DNA from 3 places in the Shewanella sp. ULN5 genome. Region 2 is predicted to be linked to each of the others. Evidence: predicted binding sites of a transcription regulator. Region 2 holds the regulator's gene; each other region holds the start of a gene.
What was found. The regulator MetJ, encoded in region 2, represses methionine synthesis genes. The targets are predictions, from matches to a motif close to TAGACGTCTAGACGTCTA.

Region 1 (5,715 bases), on a different contig from region 2:
CGATACCAGTCTTCGAGCACAAGGCATGTTGATTGTCGCCAGCTGTATCGGTATCGGCTTAGTGATGATGGCGCCTTTCCCTGTGGCATTAATGATCCAGTGGGCTAAAAATCAAGATAGCCAATCATTGCCATCATCAGATGCTGATGCTCAACCATCACCGGAAAAATCAACAGATCAGCCAGCAGAAAAACCTCAGGATAAACAGTGATTCAATATCGCAAAGCCAATTTAACAGATGTGCCTCAGTTAGTTGAACTGGAACGTCAACACGTTAATGCTGAATTATCTCGGCATGATCCAAGTCTTCAAGGGCAGGGGTTAACACCAATCCAATTAACGCAATTGATTAATCAGCACTGGATTATTTTGGCATTAGATGGGGCTAATATTATTGGCTATGTGATAGCGGCTCAATGGCGATTTTTTGCTAAGCAAGCTTTGTATCAAAAAATAATTCAAAAATTGCCTTCACTTGAAACAGATCAAGATGGTTTGCCACTGAGGATAAATCAAGAGAATAGCCTTCAATATGGGCCGATTTGGATTGCTGAGCCTTATCGTGGCCAAGGCATATTTGCGCAGTTAGTTAACCAACTTGTCCTTGCTACCAAAAATAAAAGCCGCTATTTAGTGGCTTACATTGCCGAGGACAATGGGCGTTCTTTTAAGGCTCACACCCAATATGCAGATATGCAAGTTGTGGATTATTTTGGTTTTCAGCAACGAGATTTTTATCTGTTGTTGCGAAAGTTGCCTTAACTTTAGATGATGGGGTTGAATATGTCAGACCAATTCGAAACTTTATTCGAACCTTATCTTGGACTTCGCTTGAGCGCGTTTGATAATGCCAAGTTAGTGGTGTCGGTGTTAGCCGCCCATGGGCAACAGTTTCAAGCGGCAGAAATTATTTTGCTGACTGGCGATGAGGCAAGATCAGTTAAGCACTATGGAGTTAAATGGTTAGACTACTGGATTGATTGCGGTAAATTAAATCAATATCAGGTGGGTTTAAGCTTGGTGGACGAGTGTAATAAGAAGTCACTTGAAATGATAAATGAAATAAACGTTCCTGTGATGAGCATGCAACAGGTTGGATTTATGTGTATTGAAAGTGCGCACTTCGATCATTGTTAGTGTGAAGCTGTAGATCTTTTATGATCAACATGACATTCGAAAGGTTACTGCCGCTAAATTTTATTCATAAAAAAACCGCCATAATAGCGGTTTTTTATGATGCAAATACCAAGAATTATAGTCCGGCGTCTGCGCGTAATATTTCTGCTTTGTCAGTCGCTTCCCATGGGAAGCCTTCTCGACCGAAGTGTCCATATGCAGCGGTTTGCTGATAGATAGGACGAGCCAAATCTAGCATTGCTGTTAAACCATAAGGACGCAGTTCGAAGTGTTGACGCACTAGTTTGATTAACACTTCTTCAGATACTTTGCCGGTACCAAATGTCTCAATGCTGATTGACGTCGGTTCTGCCACACCAATAGCGTAAGATACTTGAATTTCACAACGATCGGCTAAGCCAGCAGCAACGATGTTTTTAGCAACATAACGAGCAGCATAAGCCGCACTGCGGTCAACTTTTGAAGGATCTTTACCAGAGAAGGCACCGCCGCCATGGCGTGCCATGCCGCCGTAGGTATCAACAATGATCTTACGACCGGTTAATCCACAGTCACCAACAGGGCCACCAATAACAAAACGACCTGTGGGGTTAATAAAGAATTTAGTCTCTTTATTTAACCATTGTGAAGGTAATACTGGCTTGATGATGGTTTCCATCACAGCTTCAATTAAGTCAGCTTGTTTGATTTCTTCTTTGTGTTGGGTTGATAACACAACTGCATCAATACCAACGATTTTACCTTCGTTATAAGCAAAGGTAACCTGGCTTTTTGCATCAGGGCGTAACCAAGGTAAAGTACCGTCTTTACGCACTTCTGATTGACGCTTAACTAATTTGTGCGCATACGTGATTGGAGCTGGCATCAATACATCAGTTTCATTGCTTGCATAACCAAACATTAATCCCTGATCACCAGCGCCTTGCTCAGCAGGATCGCTACGGTCAACACCTTGGTTGATGTCTGGAGACTGTTTGCCAATTGCATTTAAGATTGCACAAGAATCGGCATCAAAGCCCATATCTGAGTGTGTATAACCAATCTCACGAACCGTTTTACGGGTAATTTCTTCAATATCAACCCAAGCAGAGGTGGTCACTTCGCCGCCCACTAATACCATGCCTGTTTTAACATAGGTTTCGCACGCAACACGAGCTTTCGGGTCTTGCTCAAGGATTGCGTCTAATACCGCATCAGAAATCTGATCGGCGATTTTATCTGGATGACCTTCTGAAACTGATTCAGAAGTGAACAAGTGCTTTGCCATAGTGGGAAAATCTCGTCGTTTGCTGATAAAAAATAAAGAGTTTTATACGTCTAGACGTCTATTCTAGTCGAAATTTAATCTGATAACACCCCTCTATACGAATTAATGCTCAGAATTGTGCAATGCAGCAAAAAATAATATTAAGTGAAATTTACCTGTTTTATATATTGCGCAATTAACAATCTGAAATTTAAAGACTTCATTATATTTTATGTGATTTTAAAATAAGGGGATGGATAAATAGTGAAACAATATCAATATAATGAAAATGCATGTTTCGCTGCCATAATCAATTCAATGGCTTCAATATATTTTCTTACTCATGGTAATTTAGCGTATTTTTTGAACAGTAATCGCTTTCTAAATGCGATTACTGTTGGTTGCGGAGTTGCCGCGTAAATTTTAATTTGCGTCCAGTCGCCTAGTAGGGGAAAATATCCCCTCACAATTGCCCGCTAGACCTCATCAACAAGCAGGAGAGAGCATGTCATCTCGTAAAGAACTCGCAAACGCAATTCGTGCGTTAAGTATGGATGCCGTTCAAAAAGCCAATTCAGGACACCCAGGCGCACCTATGGGTATGGCTGATATTGCTGAAGTGTTATGGAATGATTTTTTAAAGCACAACCCGAATAACCCTAATTGGGCTGATCGTGACCGTTTTATTTTGTCTAACGGCCATGGCTCAATGCTTATCTACTCTCTACTGCATCTTTCTGGTTATGAATTGCCTATCGAAGAGCTTAAAAACTTCCGTCAATTACATTCAAAAACACCGGGTCACCCAGAATATGGTTATACACCAGGTGTTGAAACGACCACAGGCCCATTGGGTGCAGGTATCAGTAATGCAGTTGGTATGGCTATTGCTGAGAAAACCTTAGCGGCACAATTTAACCGCCCTGGTTTTGATATCGTTGATCACTTCACTTATTGTTTCTTAGGTGACGGTTGTTTAATGGAAGGCATTTCACATGAGGCTTGTTCATTAGCAGGTACTTTAGGTTTAGGTAAGCTTATTGCATTTTGGGATGACAACGGTATTTCTATCGATGGTCATGTTGAAGGCTGGTTTACCGATGATACCCCGAAGCGTTTCGAATCATATGGCTGGCACGTTATTGCTAATGTTGATGGCCATGATAGTGACGCAATTCGCGCTGCCATTGAAGAAGCTAAGTCGGTAACTGATAAGCCTACAATGATTTGTTGTAAAACCATTATCGGTTTTGGTTCGCCAAACAAGTCTGGTAGCCACGATTGTCACGGTGCACCATTAGGTGATGCTGAAATTGCAGCTGCACGTGAATTTCTCGGTTGGCCGCATGCACCATTTGAAATCCCTGCCGATGTGTACAAAGGTTGGGATGCTAAAGACGCTGGCAATACCAATGAAAATGCATGGAATGAAAAATTTGCAGCCTATAAAGTTGCTGAGCCTGCATTGGCAGCTGAATTTGAACGTCGTGTATTAAACGGTGATTTACCAGCAGATTTTGAAGCTAAAGCACAAGCATTTATTCAACAATGCCAAGACAAAGCTGAAGGGATTGCTAGCCGTAAAGCATCACAAAACTCAATTGGTTTCTTCGGTGAAATGTTACCAGAACTTTTAGGCGGCAGCGCTGACTTAGCGGGTTCAAACCTGACGCTATGGTCTGGTTCTAAAGGTATTCAAGACGATCCAGCGGGTAACTACATCTATTATGGTGTACGTGAATTTGGTATGAGCGGTATTATGAATGGTGCATCACTTCACGGTGGTTTCATCAATTATGGTGCAACGTTTATGATGTTTATGGAATACGCGCGTAATGCGGTACGTATGTCGGCATTAATGGGTATTCAAAACATTTTCGTTTACACCCATGATTCAATTGGTCAAGGTGAAGATGGTCCAACTCACCAACCGGTTGAGCAGCTAGCTAACTTACGTATGACACCAAACATGACGGTATGGCGTCCATGTGATGCTGCTGAAACCGCAGTATCGTGGAAGTCTGCAATTGAAACTCGTAAATCGCCAACCTCGCTAATCTTTAGCCGTCAGGGCTTAAAAGCACAAGCACGTAGCGCTGAGCAATTAGCAAACGTGGCTAAAGGTGGTTATGTACTTTCTGATTGTGAAGGTACTGCAGATGTGATTTTAATTGCAACGGGTAGCGAAGTGCAGCTCGCGCTAGATTCAGCGGCAGCATTGGCAAATGAAGGTAAAAAAGTTCGCGTAGTTTCTATGCCTTCAACTAACGTGTTTGACAAGCAAGATGCTGCTTATAAAGAGTCAGTATTACCAAAAGCTGTGACTAAGCGTGTAGCAATTGAAGCCGCACACGTTGATTACTGGTACAAGTATGTTGGCTTTGGTGGTGATGTTGTCGGTATGACAACTTTCGGCGAGTCAGCACCTGGTGGCGATTTAATGAAGCACTTTGGCTTTACTGTTGAAAATGTGGTTAACAAGGTTAACGCATTAGCATAATAAGCAGTTGAGTCACTTACTCAAATTATCACTTATATGTTAAGTGTTTAATTGTGTATAATAAAGCGGCCCGCACTTTCAGTGTGGGTCGTTTTTATTTTTCTGCCTTATTAACTTATCTTTTTATGCTGGGAATTGAATGATTCGAGTTGCAATAAATGGTTATGGTCGTATTGGTCGGTCTATTCTTAGAGCCCTGTATGAATCAGGTAAACGCCAGCAGATTCAAATTGTTGCAATCAATGAGCTTGCAAAACCAGCAGCCATTTGCCACCTCACCCAGTACGATACCACCCATGGTCGCTTCCAATATCAAGTGAGTTTGAAAGACAATCACCTCATTGTTGGTGATGATGCGATTTTATTACTTAATCAACCCGATCCGAGTTTATTGCCATGGGGTGAGTTGGATATTGATATCGTTTATGAAGCGACAGGTAGCTTAAATGATCGTCAAGAATGTGAAGTACATATTCAAGCAGGTGCTAAGCAAGTACTCATTTCTCATCCTTCTTCTGCAGATGTTGATGGCACCATTGTGTATGGTGTTAATCATGATTTATTGCGTCCAGAGCATACTGTGGTGTCGAACGCGTCATGTACCACTAATTGTATCGTGCCAGTGATTGCGGTGTTAGATAAGCATTTTGGTGTCAAAAGTGGCGCTATTACTACTATTCATTCAGCAATGAACGATCAACAAGTCATTGATGCTTATCACGATGATTTACGTCGTACTCGCGCAGCGGGTCAGTCAATTATTCCGGTTGATACCAAGCTTGCTCGAGGAATTGAGCGCATATTGCCACATATGAAAGATATGTTTGAAGCT
Region 2 (5,715 bases):
TTCTAGATTTATTTTTTATAGTTAAGAATCAAACTATCATTGTTAACATTAAAAATACAATGCAATTTATATTGCTGATTTATCTTCATAAAATGTTAAATGTTGATAAATTTTAGCAATGAATAATCAAACTTGCACATTTTGACTATGTTTATTGGTGGGTAAAGTCGTCATCAGCTTTATGTTTACGTACGTCCAAATGACGATTTAAGTGCAATTTAATTTTCAATTTCAGCACATCATTATAAGGGACAGTATATAAAAGCAGAATTTTTGGCTGCTGGCAGCGGATGGGATCAGCTAAGGTAAGCCAGTGTGATGGGGGTTATATTTGATTCAAAGACTTTACCGTTAATATTAGTGCGCTTAGGGTGCACAATATTAGGGTGGCTTTACGGGTTTTGTCCTTATCTACTTTACCGACAATGCGTCCGGCAATCATATATCCTGCTAATACTGATGGTAGTAGCATTAAAGAAAGCCAAATGTGCTTCACTTCAACTAAGCCTACAATGGCTAAAATTGCTAAAGCAATCATAGAGCTAAAGATAAAAAAGGCTGATAGTGCTGCCCTAAATTGGCTAGCGTCTTTTCCAGCTAATAAAATGGCCATTGGCGGCCCACCTATAGCGGCAATATTGCCAAAAATACCTGAAACAATACCCGCAATAAATAAGGTTATCCGATTCACTGGTGCGGATAATTTAAAAATACTCAGTAACACTGCGGTAAATACAATGCCAGCAATAGCAAGACCTAATATGGGTTGAGGGGCAAGCAATAATAAGCTTGCGCCTAAAAAACCGCCTGGAATTCTTCCTAGTAACGCATATTGCAGCCCATTAAATTCTAGGTGGCTACGTTCTCTGAATAAGGTCATCAGTGAAATCGCAAACCCCATTACAATCACTGGCACTGGCACTAGTTGTGGGTCGACAATATACAGTAAAGGACTGGCGACTACGGCTAAACCAAAACCGATTAAGCTTTGGGTTAACGCGCCGCAAAAGATAATCAGTGAGGCAAGTATTAAGGTGGTGGGGTCGATAAATGGCATTGCTATGGCTCTTATTTTACGCGCATTTTTAACACAAACATTTTCTGTTGATGGTTATCAAGAATTTGATAGTGTCTAAAACAAAATTCCACCAAGATAACTACCCTGACAAAGCAGGATATTCATCTTGATGGAATGAATAGCGGGTGTGAAATGACTTAAAAGTGATTAATTACTCTAAGTCTTCCCATTCAATACCCATTTGGTCCATCAATGCTTTCGCTTCACGTGGGATACTGTCTGGCTCATCTTTTGATAAGTCATGATCATCAGGCAAAGGTTGGCCCGTATAAGCATGTAAAAAAGCTTCACACAGTAATTCACTATTTGTCGCGTGACGTAAATTATTTACCTGACGGCGAGTACGCTCATCTGTCAGTACTTTCAATACTTTTAACGGAATTGATACTGTGATTTTTTTTACTTGTTCATTCTTCTTGCCGTGCTCGGCATATGGGCTAATATAGTCGCCATTCCACTCAGTCATTAACTCACCCTTTACTTTAAATTCGGTGCAGATTTTAAACCCTTAAAGTTTCTAGTCAAATTATTGCTGTGTTTTAGTGCACATTGCAAATAGATTTCTTTATGTTTAGACGTCTAAACGTCTATTTCTGTTGACCTGAGCGCTTCAGTTAGGTAAATTTAGCCATCTAGACATCTCTTTGTGTGTTCGTAATGTTAGGAATTAATCATGACCAAGTCTTGTAAACAACATAGCAATGCCACTGTCGCAGTTCGTCAGGGTATTGAAAGTGACACACAATATGGCGCAGTTGTCCCTCCAATTTATTTATCGACCAATTATTCTTTTGATGGCCATAAAAATCCGCGTGAGTTTGATTACAGTCGTTCAGGCAATCCAACACGTTGCATTCTAGGTGAAGCCTTAGCCAAGTTAGAGCAAGGGGCTACCGGCGTGATAACTTGTACCGGCATGGCTGCAATTACCCTAGTGACCAATTTACTCGGGCCAGATGATTTATTGGTTGTGCCACATGATTGCTACGGTGGTAGTTACCGATTATTTACTAATTTGGCCAAGAAAGGGCAGTTTAAATTGGCTGTTGTTGATCAAACTAACGCAGCAGCGTTAGCTGAAGCCATTGCCAAAAAACCTAAAATGGTCTGGTTAGAAACGCCGTCGAATCCATTATTGCGTGTGGTCGATATTGCAGCCATTGCCACAGCAGCAAAAGAAGTTGGCGCCTTGGTTACCGTGGATAACACCTTTTTATCACCTATTTTACAGCAGCCTTTAAATTTAGGGGCTGATATCGTTATCCATTCTACGACCAAATATATTAATGGTCACAGTGATGTGGTGGGCGGTGCTGTGGTTGCTAAAGACCCAGAAATCGGTGAGTTACTGCATTGGTGGTCAAATACCTTGGGGTTAACAGGGTCAGCATTCGACAGTTACTTAACGTTACGCGGCATTCGTACTTTAGCAGTGCGTATTCGTGAACATCAAGCCAATGCCAAGCGCATTGTTGATGTGCTAACGCAAAGCAATGTGGTTGAAAAAGTGTATTATCCGGGATTAAAAGATCATCCAGGTCACGACATTGCAGCCAAGCAACAGCAGGGTTTTGGTGCCATGTTAAGTTTTGAGCTTAAGGGCGGAGAAGCCGCAGTAGTGGCATTTCTCGATGCCCTAACGCTATTCAGTGTTGCTGAAAGTTTAGGCGGAGTGGAAAGTTTAGTCGCCGTTCCTGCCACAATGACCCATAGAGCAATGGATGCACAGGCTCGCTTTGAGGCTGGCGTTAAAGATACATTATTGAGACTATCTGTTGGTATTGAAGATGGTGAAGATTTAGCGGCTGACATTGAAGCCGCATTAGCTGCCGTAGCAGCGCTGTAGTTGGCGTTTAAGGAGTAATACATGGCGCGTGGTCATTTACATAAATTTGGTGGTTCAAGTCTTGCAGATGCAGATTGTTATCGTCGAGTAGCCCACATTTTACTTACCCATGGTCATAGCGATGATTTAATTGTTGTTTCAGCCGCAGGCAAAAGTACCAACTTTTTGTATAAGCTGTTGAATTTGCGAGATACCGGCCAGTTATGGCAAGAAGAATTGCAAGTGCTGATTAGCTACCAGCAAACCTTGATTGAGCAGTTACTGTCGAATGAACAGGCTCGCGATTTACGTGAGCGTTTGTCGACAGATAAATCACAATTAATTAGCTTATTATCATTAGAAGAGCGCAACGAATATCAAATCAGTCATGTGGTGAGTTTTGGTGAGCGTTGGTCAGCACGATTAATGGCGGCATTATTGCGTGAATCGGGAGTGGCATCATCGCATGTTGATGCCTGCTCTATTCTTGTCGCCGATGAAGGCGCAGTGCCGATTATTCGAGTTGATGAATCTCGCGCCAAAGTACAGGCTTTGCTTGCGGCACATCCTAATGAACGGCTAGTGATCACCGGATTTATTTGCGCAAATAGCCAAGGTGAAACGTTATTATTAGGGCGTAATGGTTCAGATTTCAGCGCGAGCTTGATAGCCAGCTTGGCAGATATTGGCCGGGTCACTATTTGGACTGACGTTGAAGGGGTTTTTAACGCAGATCCGAACAAAATTAACGATGCCAAGTTATTAAAAAGCATGTCATTGGCAGAAGCAGATCGGCTTGCTAAGTTAGGTTCGCCTGTGTTGCACTCGCGGACATTACAGCCTTTATTTAATACCGAAGTGAGTTTAGCGGTACGCTCTAGTTATGCCTCGCACACTGATTTTACTTTAATTGCGCCGCAAAGTTCTTCGGCCAGCGCGCCTGTGGTGACCAGTTTGAATGAGGTGGTGCTATTTAGCTTTAAAGCGACAGCAGATGTGGAACCCTTGTTGGCGTTGTTAGGTCAAGCTGGCTTATCGCCGTTAGCTTATTGGTCTCTGGCGCAGCATAAATATGAATTGGCGTTTACCCTTGAAAGTCAAAAGCAAGTTCAGGCGTTGTTATCAAGACAAACCTTAGAATTAGGTATTGAAGAGTTACAAGTGCAAACTGATTTGGGTTTAGTTGCTTTAGTTAGTGCCGATGCCGAGCTGTACCGCAAAAGTTTTGCCCGTTTATTAAGTCGTGATGCAAAGCCTGTTTATCAAGATGGCCTAAGTTTAGTGACTCTGGTACCTCAAGGTCAGGTAAGTTTACTGACACAAAAGGTACATCGCCGTTGTGCCGGCCCAAGAATGCGCATTGGCGTATTATTGCTAGGTGTCGGCAATATTGGTGAAGCCTGGATAGATTTATTCAAACGTGCCCGTCTTGGTTTGAATCAAGATTTAGAAGCTACAGTGGAGTTGGTCGGCTTAGTCAGTTCGCAAAAAGCATTCATTGCTGATCAGAGTGTCGATTTAGATAACTGGAAACAACAGTATGAACAGCATGCTAGTGAGTGGACATATGATTCACTATTTGCCGAGTTAGAGCAGCTGTCTTGTGATGAAGTGGTGGCTTTAGATATCAGCGCCAGTGCCACTTTAACCTTGCAATATCCTGAGTTATTCGCCCGTGGTATTCATGTGGTTAGCGCTAACAAATTAGCGGGCTCTGGGCCATTACCTTTTTATCGCGAGCTAAAGCAGCAGCTGTGTAATCGACGTTTATTTTGGCGTTACAATGCCAGTTGTGGCGCAGGCTTACCTATCCAACATGCGTTGAACGACCTACGAAATAGTGGGGATACCATTGAAGCGGTTGGTGGTATTTTCTCTGGAACCTTATGTTGGTTGTTTGAAAATTATGACGGTAAAAAGTCATTTTCTGAATTGGTGTTGGAAGCAAAAGGCTTAGGGATTACTGAACCCGATCCTCGCGATGATTTATCCGGCCGAGATATGCAACGAAAACTGCTTATTTTGGCTCGTGAAATAGGGCTTGCCATCGAGTTAGAGGATATTGCCTTGAACTCATTAGTGCCTGATGCCTTAGCTGAGTTGACCTTAGCAGACTTTTTAGCACGAATTGATGAGCTGGATGCAGAGCTATTACAGCAATATGTGGCAGCAGCAGAGCAGAACAAAGTGCTGCGTTATGTTGCATCGTTAGATAAAGTTGGCGGCAAGCTCAAAGCCGAGGTGGGTATACAATGGGTGGATAGAAACCACCCTTATGCCAACTTAACCCCAGGGGATAACGTGTTTGTTATTCGCAGTGCATTTTATCAGGGCAATCCATTAATTATTCGTGGTCCAGGCGCTGGGCGTGAAGTGACTGCTGCAGCGGTTCAATCTGATTTAGTGCATATTTGCCGTGATTTATTGCAGGAGTAATTGCGCTGTTATCTAGGTAATCGCTGTCACTAAAGACAGATAAAGCAAGGCTTTTACGAGTCTTGCTTTTTTTTCATCTTCACATTGATCAATTTTCATCATACAACAAGTCAATCTCTGCACATTTATTCTTGACATCATGGTCAGTTAAATTACTATGTAGACATATAGACGTCTAAACGTCCATTAAATTCATTAAGCATTAAATCCATCGATATTGGTATCGAAGCAGTTGAAGGAAATAAAAAATGGCTTTTCATCACGCCCAGCATTCACAGTCGTTAAATCAGAGCTTATCTGAGCTAAGTGATATCAATGTGTCATTTGAGTTTTTTCCACCTTCAACGCCTGAAATGGAAAAGATTTTATGGAACTC
Region 3 (5,715 bases), on a different contig from region 2:
TTGTAACACACTACCTGCTAGGGCTAATCCTGCCCCCGCGACAAACGCCAGCACAATGCGTGGAAAACGTAGCTCAAATACAATTCGTTCTGTTATGCCTGATGATTGGGCATTATCTTGCCAAGAAAGATGTTGCCCTATCGCCTGAACCACATCATGGAAACTGATGTTTGCTGCGCCAAAGCTTGCTGCTGCAATAGGGCTTAATGCGGCAAACAAGCTTAACAAACATAGAAATAGTCGATATTTATATTGATCTTTTACTGGGCTCATCGCTGTACCTGTAAATCGCAAAGCGATGAATCTTGTTCGGCCTTAGGACTAGGTTGAAATGGCGATTGGGATAAAGAATGCGACATATAACCGTAAAAGTAATTGACTAAGGGTTTAGCGTGTTGAGGGTGCGGTTTGACCTCACAACAAACCTCAAATACCTTGCCAATTTGAGCTTCGGTCAGTACCGCGCTAGGCGTGCCTTGAGCCACCAGACGGCCTTTATTGAGCAATACCAAAGTATCACACATGGCACTGGCTAAATTTAAATCATGGATGGAAGCGATAACAGTAATGCCTAAGCTTTTAACCAATTCTAAAATTTGTATCTGATAACGAATATCTAAATGATTTGTGGGTTCATCGAGTATTAATAATTTAGGGCGCTGCACTATGGCCCTTGCGATTAATGCCCGCTGTTTTTCCCCACCTGACAATTGGCTATATTGCAAAAAAGCTTTGTCGGTTAAACCCACTTTTTGAATGGCATCGTTTATCAGTTGATTATCTGCGGCGGTATGCCCATCGAACATGCCTTTATGCGGCGTTAATCCCATGGCCACAAGTTGGCTAGTATTCATATCAAAAAATTGCGGCGTGTCTTGTTGCACCACAGCCACTTGGGTAGCAAAGGCCTTGCCCTTAAATTGGCTAATATCTTGATCAAATAGGCGTATCTGCCCTTGAGTTGGTGTGATATAACGGTAAAGACATCGAAGTAAACTCGACTTACCCGCACCATTTGGCCCTATCACCCCTAGCATTTGCTTTTTGTGAAGCGAAAAGGAGATATCCGCTAAAATGGCGACATCGTCAACATGCCAACTAATCCCGTTTACGGATAAGGCAAGGTTATCAGACTGAGATGTTACGATCACGGCATCAATACTTGAAGACATCAAACATCGTCTCCTAAGTATAGCCTTGCACCTAAATAAATAAGGCCACCTATAGCAAGGTTGCCCACTATAAAAGCGACCAGAATTTCAAACATATATGCCCCTCTGAGTTATCCCGCTCAGGCAAAAAATGAATAGTCTCAAGCTGGTATCTGACTTATATGATTGACCTAATCTAGGCAGGCATCATATTCACAGTTGCGGGTACAGTTCGGGCTTTCCCGATTCCCAATACTCGTGACTATATTTAACGGTTGGCTTTAACCTTGTGTTAAACCACTCAAGGTAGGCCAGTTTAATCTCATACTGAGATTTTTAAACGCGAATGTCTCTTGACTGACATTGTCAAAATATTGCTCTTCGACATAAACATCGACATGAAATAGCGCGGCATAAGGTAAATGAAACTGACTAAAAATACCCGCAGCTTGCTCAACACCCAAGATGGCCGCCATTATACATCGCATCACACCACCGTGGGTGACTATTAATACCGATGGTGGTAAGACGGCGTCGAACTGTTCGTTTTTTGTGGCGACTTCAGCTGCAGATTGCTGCAGCATCTGCCATACAATTTGCGCCACAACAACTTGCACTCTAGCACTAAAATCACGTAAATATTCACCCTTTGGCGGCGTGTGCTCAGGCTCCCATGGGTTTGCCCAATATGCATTTAACTTGAGTTCATGGTGTTGATACAAGGTTTGCCATGTTTGACCATCCCATTCACCAAAATCAATTTCTTGTAAATCGTCCAACACCTTGATGGGCAATTGATACTGTTTTGCGATAAGGTCACTAAACTGAAGGCAGCGTTCAAGTGAAGATGAATACACGGTATCGGGTAATTTACCCAAGCTATCAAAGGCCTGCTGCATTTGTATTAGCCCTTGTTCTGATAAGGGCACATTGGTTTTTCCACGCAGAATATCTCCGCCTTGGCAGTGGCCATGGCGCAGGAATACCAATTGAAGATGTTTCATGGATTTCTGCCTTGCCCTAAAGATAACAACTCGCGTATTATGGACGTCTATACGTATAAATGTCCAAACAAAATTCTGCTTGTCGAGTGCCCGCTATTCACGATGCATTAATTAACACTCGATAAAATAATAAGTTAGATAAATTTGGTGCCTTGTTAGCTAAGCACCACTGCATTAAAAGGTAATGAGTTATGCTGAAGTCTACTTCCTACAGTCAGGTTCTTGAACAACTTACAACTACGCTTAAAGAGCGAATTGTCATTCTCGATGGTGCGATGGGCACCATGATCCAAGACTACAAATTGGAAGAAGCTGATTATCGTGGTGAGCGTTTTAAAGACTGGCATTGCGATGTGAAAGGTAACAATGACATGTTGGTGTTGAGCCAACGGCAAATTATCAAAGACATTCATACTAAATATTTGTTGGCGGGCGCTGACATTATTGAAACCAATACCTTTAATGCCACCACCATTGCTATGGCAGATTACGACATGCAGTCGTTATCTGCCGAAATAAACTTACAAGGCGCCCAAGTTGCCCGTGAAGCCGCTGATGAAGTCGCCGCGCAAACTGGTACTCCGCGCTACGTTGCTGGGGTACTCGGCCCCACAAACCGCACCTGTTCTATCAGCCCAGATGTGAACGATCCAAGCTTTCGAAATGTTAGCTTTGATGAGCTAGTAGAAGCTTATGTTGAATCAACCACGGCACTGATTGAAGGCGGCGCGGATATCATCATGGTTGAAACTATTTTTGATACCCTTAATGCCAAAGCCGCGCTGTTTGCGATTGAAAAAGTTTTTGATCAACTTGGCGATCGCTTGCCCGTGATGATCTCAGGCACCATCACTGATGCATCAGGTCGTACCCTAACGGGGCAAACTACAGAAGGTTTCTATAACTCACTGCGCCACATCAAGCCTTTATCTATCGGGCTTAATTGTGCCTTAGGGCCAAAAGAGCTGCGCCCATACGTAGAAGAACTATCACGCATTGCCGAATGTTTCGTGTCGGCTCACCCCAATGCTGGTTTGCCTAACGAGTTTGGCGGTTATGATGAAACCCCTGAAGAAATGGCGGAAGTCATCAGCGACTGGGCCCGAGAAGGTATGCTCAATATCGTCGGTGGCTGTTGTGGCAGCACGCCGGCACACATTCAAACAATTCGTGAATCCGTGATCAATCACGAACCACGAACGATTCCGGATATTCCGGTCGCTTGTCGCCTGTCAGGACTCGAGCCTTTAACCATTGATGCCAGCTCTTTGTTCGTTAACGTGGGTGAACGCGCAAACGTGACGGGTTCAGCCAAATTTTTACGTCTTATTAAAGAAGAGAAATTTGAAGAAGCCCTTGATGTTGTTCGTGAGCAGGTTGAAAACGGCGCACAAATCATCGACGTAAACATGGATGAAGGCATGCTTGATGGTGCTGAGTCGATGAAAAAGTTTTTGAACTTAATCGCCTCAGAGCCTGATATTTCCCGTGTGCCTATCATGATTGACTCATCAAAATGGGAAGTCATTGAAGCGGGTCTTAAATGTGTTCAGGGTAAGTCGATTGTCAACTCGATTTCAATGAAAGAAGGCGAAGAAGCCTTTATTAAACAAGCCACGCTGGTTAAGCGTTACGGTGCGGCTGCGATTGTGATGGCCTTTGATGAAGATGGCCAGGCCGATACCCGTGCCCGTAAAACAGAAATTTGTACCCGTGCCTACCGTTTGCTAGTCGACGTAGTTGGCTTTCCGCCAGAAGACATTATTTTCGACCCTAATATTTTTGCGATTGCCACGGGTATTGAAGAGCACGACAACTATGCCGTCGATTTTATCGAGTCCATTAAAGACATTAAATCGACCTTACCTTATGCCATGATTTCTGGTGGCGTATCAAACGTATCATTCTCATTCCGTGGTAACAATCCAGTACGTGAAGCCATCCATGCGGTATTTTTATACCATGCAATTCAAGCGGGTATGGACATGGGTATTGTTAACGCAGGCCAGCTGGCTATTTACGATGACATTGACGCCGATTTAAAAGACAAAGTTGAAAACGTGGTATTGAACCTGCCCTGCCCGGTTGCCGATTCAACTAACACAGAACAGCTACTTGATATCGCCGAAAAATATCGTGGTGACGGTAGCCAAGTGGCTAAAAAAGAAGATTTAGCATGGCGCAGTTTGCCAGTAAATGAACGTTTATCCCACGCACTAGTAAAAGGGATCACTGAATTTATTGATATAGATACTGAAGAGGCCCGCTTACAAGCCACAAGACCGCTTGATGTAATTGAAGGGCCGTTGATGGATGGCATGAATGTGGTTGGCGACTTATTTGGTGCCGGTAAAATGTTTTTGCCTCAAGTGGTAAAATCGGCGCGGGTAATGAAAAAAGCCGTGGCCTATTTAAACCCGTTTATCGAACTTGAAAAAGTAGAAGGCCAATCTAACGGGCGAATTTTAATGGTCACGGTCAAAGGCGATGTGCACGATATCGGCAAAAATATTGTCGGCGTGGTACTGGCCTGTAATGGCTACGAGGTCATTGATTTAGGCGTAATGGTATCGGTTGATAAAATTCTAGACGCAGTGAAAGAGCACAATATTGATATTATTGGCATGTCAGGACTAATCACACCAAGCCTTGATGAAATGGTACATAACGTCAAAACATTCCACCGTGAAGGGCTGACTATTCCAGCCATTATTGGCGGCGCAACCTGTTCTAAAATTCATACCGCAGTTAAAATTGCACCACATTACCCTCATGGGGCAATTTATATAGCCGATGCTTCGCGCGCGGTCCCTATGGTGTCTAAGTTGATTAACAATGAAACACGTCAGGCTACCATTGATAAAGAATATGCTGAATATGATGTCATGCGTGAAAAACGCTTATCACAAACTAAGCGCAAAACCATCGTACCCATTGAAGTTGCCCGCGAAAATCGCTGCACACATGATTGGCAAAACTATACCCCATTTAAGCCTAATATATTAGGCCGTCAAGTTTTTGATGATTACCCACTTGAAGATTTAGTTGAACGTATTGACTGGACACCTTTCTTTAGAAGTTGGGAGCTTCATGGCCGTTACCCTGACATTTTAGATGATAAAGTCGTAGGTGAAGAAGCGCGCAAACTATTTGCAGACGGTCAAGCCATGCTGCAAACCATCATCAGTGAAAAGTGGTTAACCGCAAAAGCCGTCATGGGATTATTTCCTGCTAACACAGTTAACCATGATGATATTGAATTATATACCGATGAAAGCCGCTCTCAGGTGGAAATGACCACCCACCACTTACGGATGCAGCTGGAACGCGTTGGCAATGACAACTTCTGTTTAGCCGATTTTGTTGCGCCAAAAGACTCAGGCGTGGCTGACTACATGGGTGGCTTTGCCGTCACAGCTGGACACGGTATTGATGAGCACGTTGCCCGCTTTGAAGCTAATCATGATGACTATAATGCCATTATGCTCAAGTGCCTTGCCGACCGTTTGGCAGAAGCCTTTGCCGAGCGCATGCATGAACGAGTACGTAAAGAGTTTTGG

Region 1: the regulator MetJ is predicted to act here: its motif matches at 2,448-2,465, upstream of metK (methionine adenosyltransferase).
Region 3: the regulator MetJ is predicted to act here: its motif matches at 2,196-2,213, upstream of metH (methionine synthase).

What each region holds. Positions count from the first base shown of each region.
Region 1 covers NZ_JAPJEE010000009.1:33,361-39,075, reverse strand. Annotated here, with positions in the region: gene ORI98_RS10390 (hypothetical protein) at 1-211, shown strand, start outside; gene ORI98_RS10385 (GNAT family N-acetyltransferase) at 208-762, shown strand; gene ORI98_RS10380 (hypothetical protein) at 784-1,137, shown strand; gene metK (methionine adenosyltransferase) at 1,253-2,404, opposite strand; gene tkt (transketolase) at 2,889-4,883, shown strand; gene epd (erythrose-4-phosphate dehydrogenase) at 5,023-5,715, shown strand, end outside.
Region 2 covers NZ_JAPJEE010000010.1:58,926-64,640, reverse strand. Annotated here, with positions in the region: gene ORI98_RS11235 (sulfite exporter TauE/SafE family protein) at 326-1,057, opposite strand; gene metJ (met regulon transcriptional regulator MetJ) at 1,230-1,544, opposite strand; gene metB (cystathionine gamma-synthase) at 1,752-2,924, shown strand; gene ORI98_RS11220 (bifunctional aspartate kinase/homoserine dehydrogenase II) at 2,946-5,339, shown strand; gene metF (methylenetetrahydrofolate reductase) at 5,588-5,715, shown strand, end outside.
Region 3 covers NZ_JAPJEE010000003.1:209,619-215,333, reverse strand. Annotated here, with positions in the region: gene ORI98_RS04925 (iron ABC transporter permease) at 1-273, opposite strand, end outside; gene ORI98_RS04920 (ABC transporter ATP-binding protein) at 270-1,172, opposite strand; cobalamin riboswitch at 1,298-1,471, opposite strand; gene ORI98_RS04915 (histidine phosphatase family protein) at 1,433-2,155, opposite strand; gene metH (methionine synthase) at 2,347-5,715, shown strand, end outside.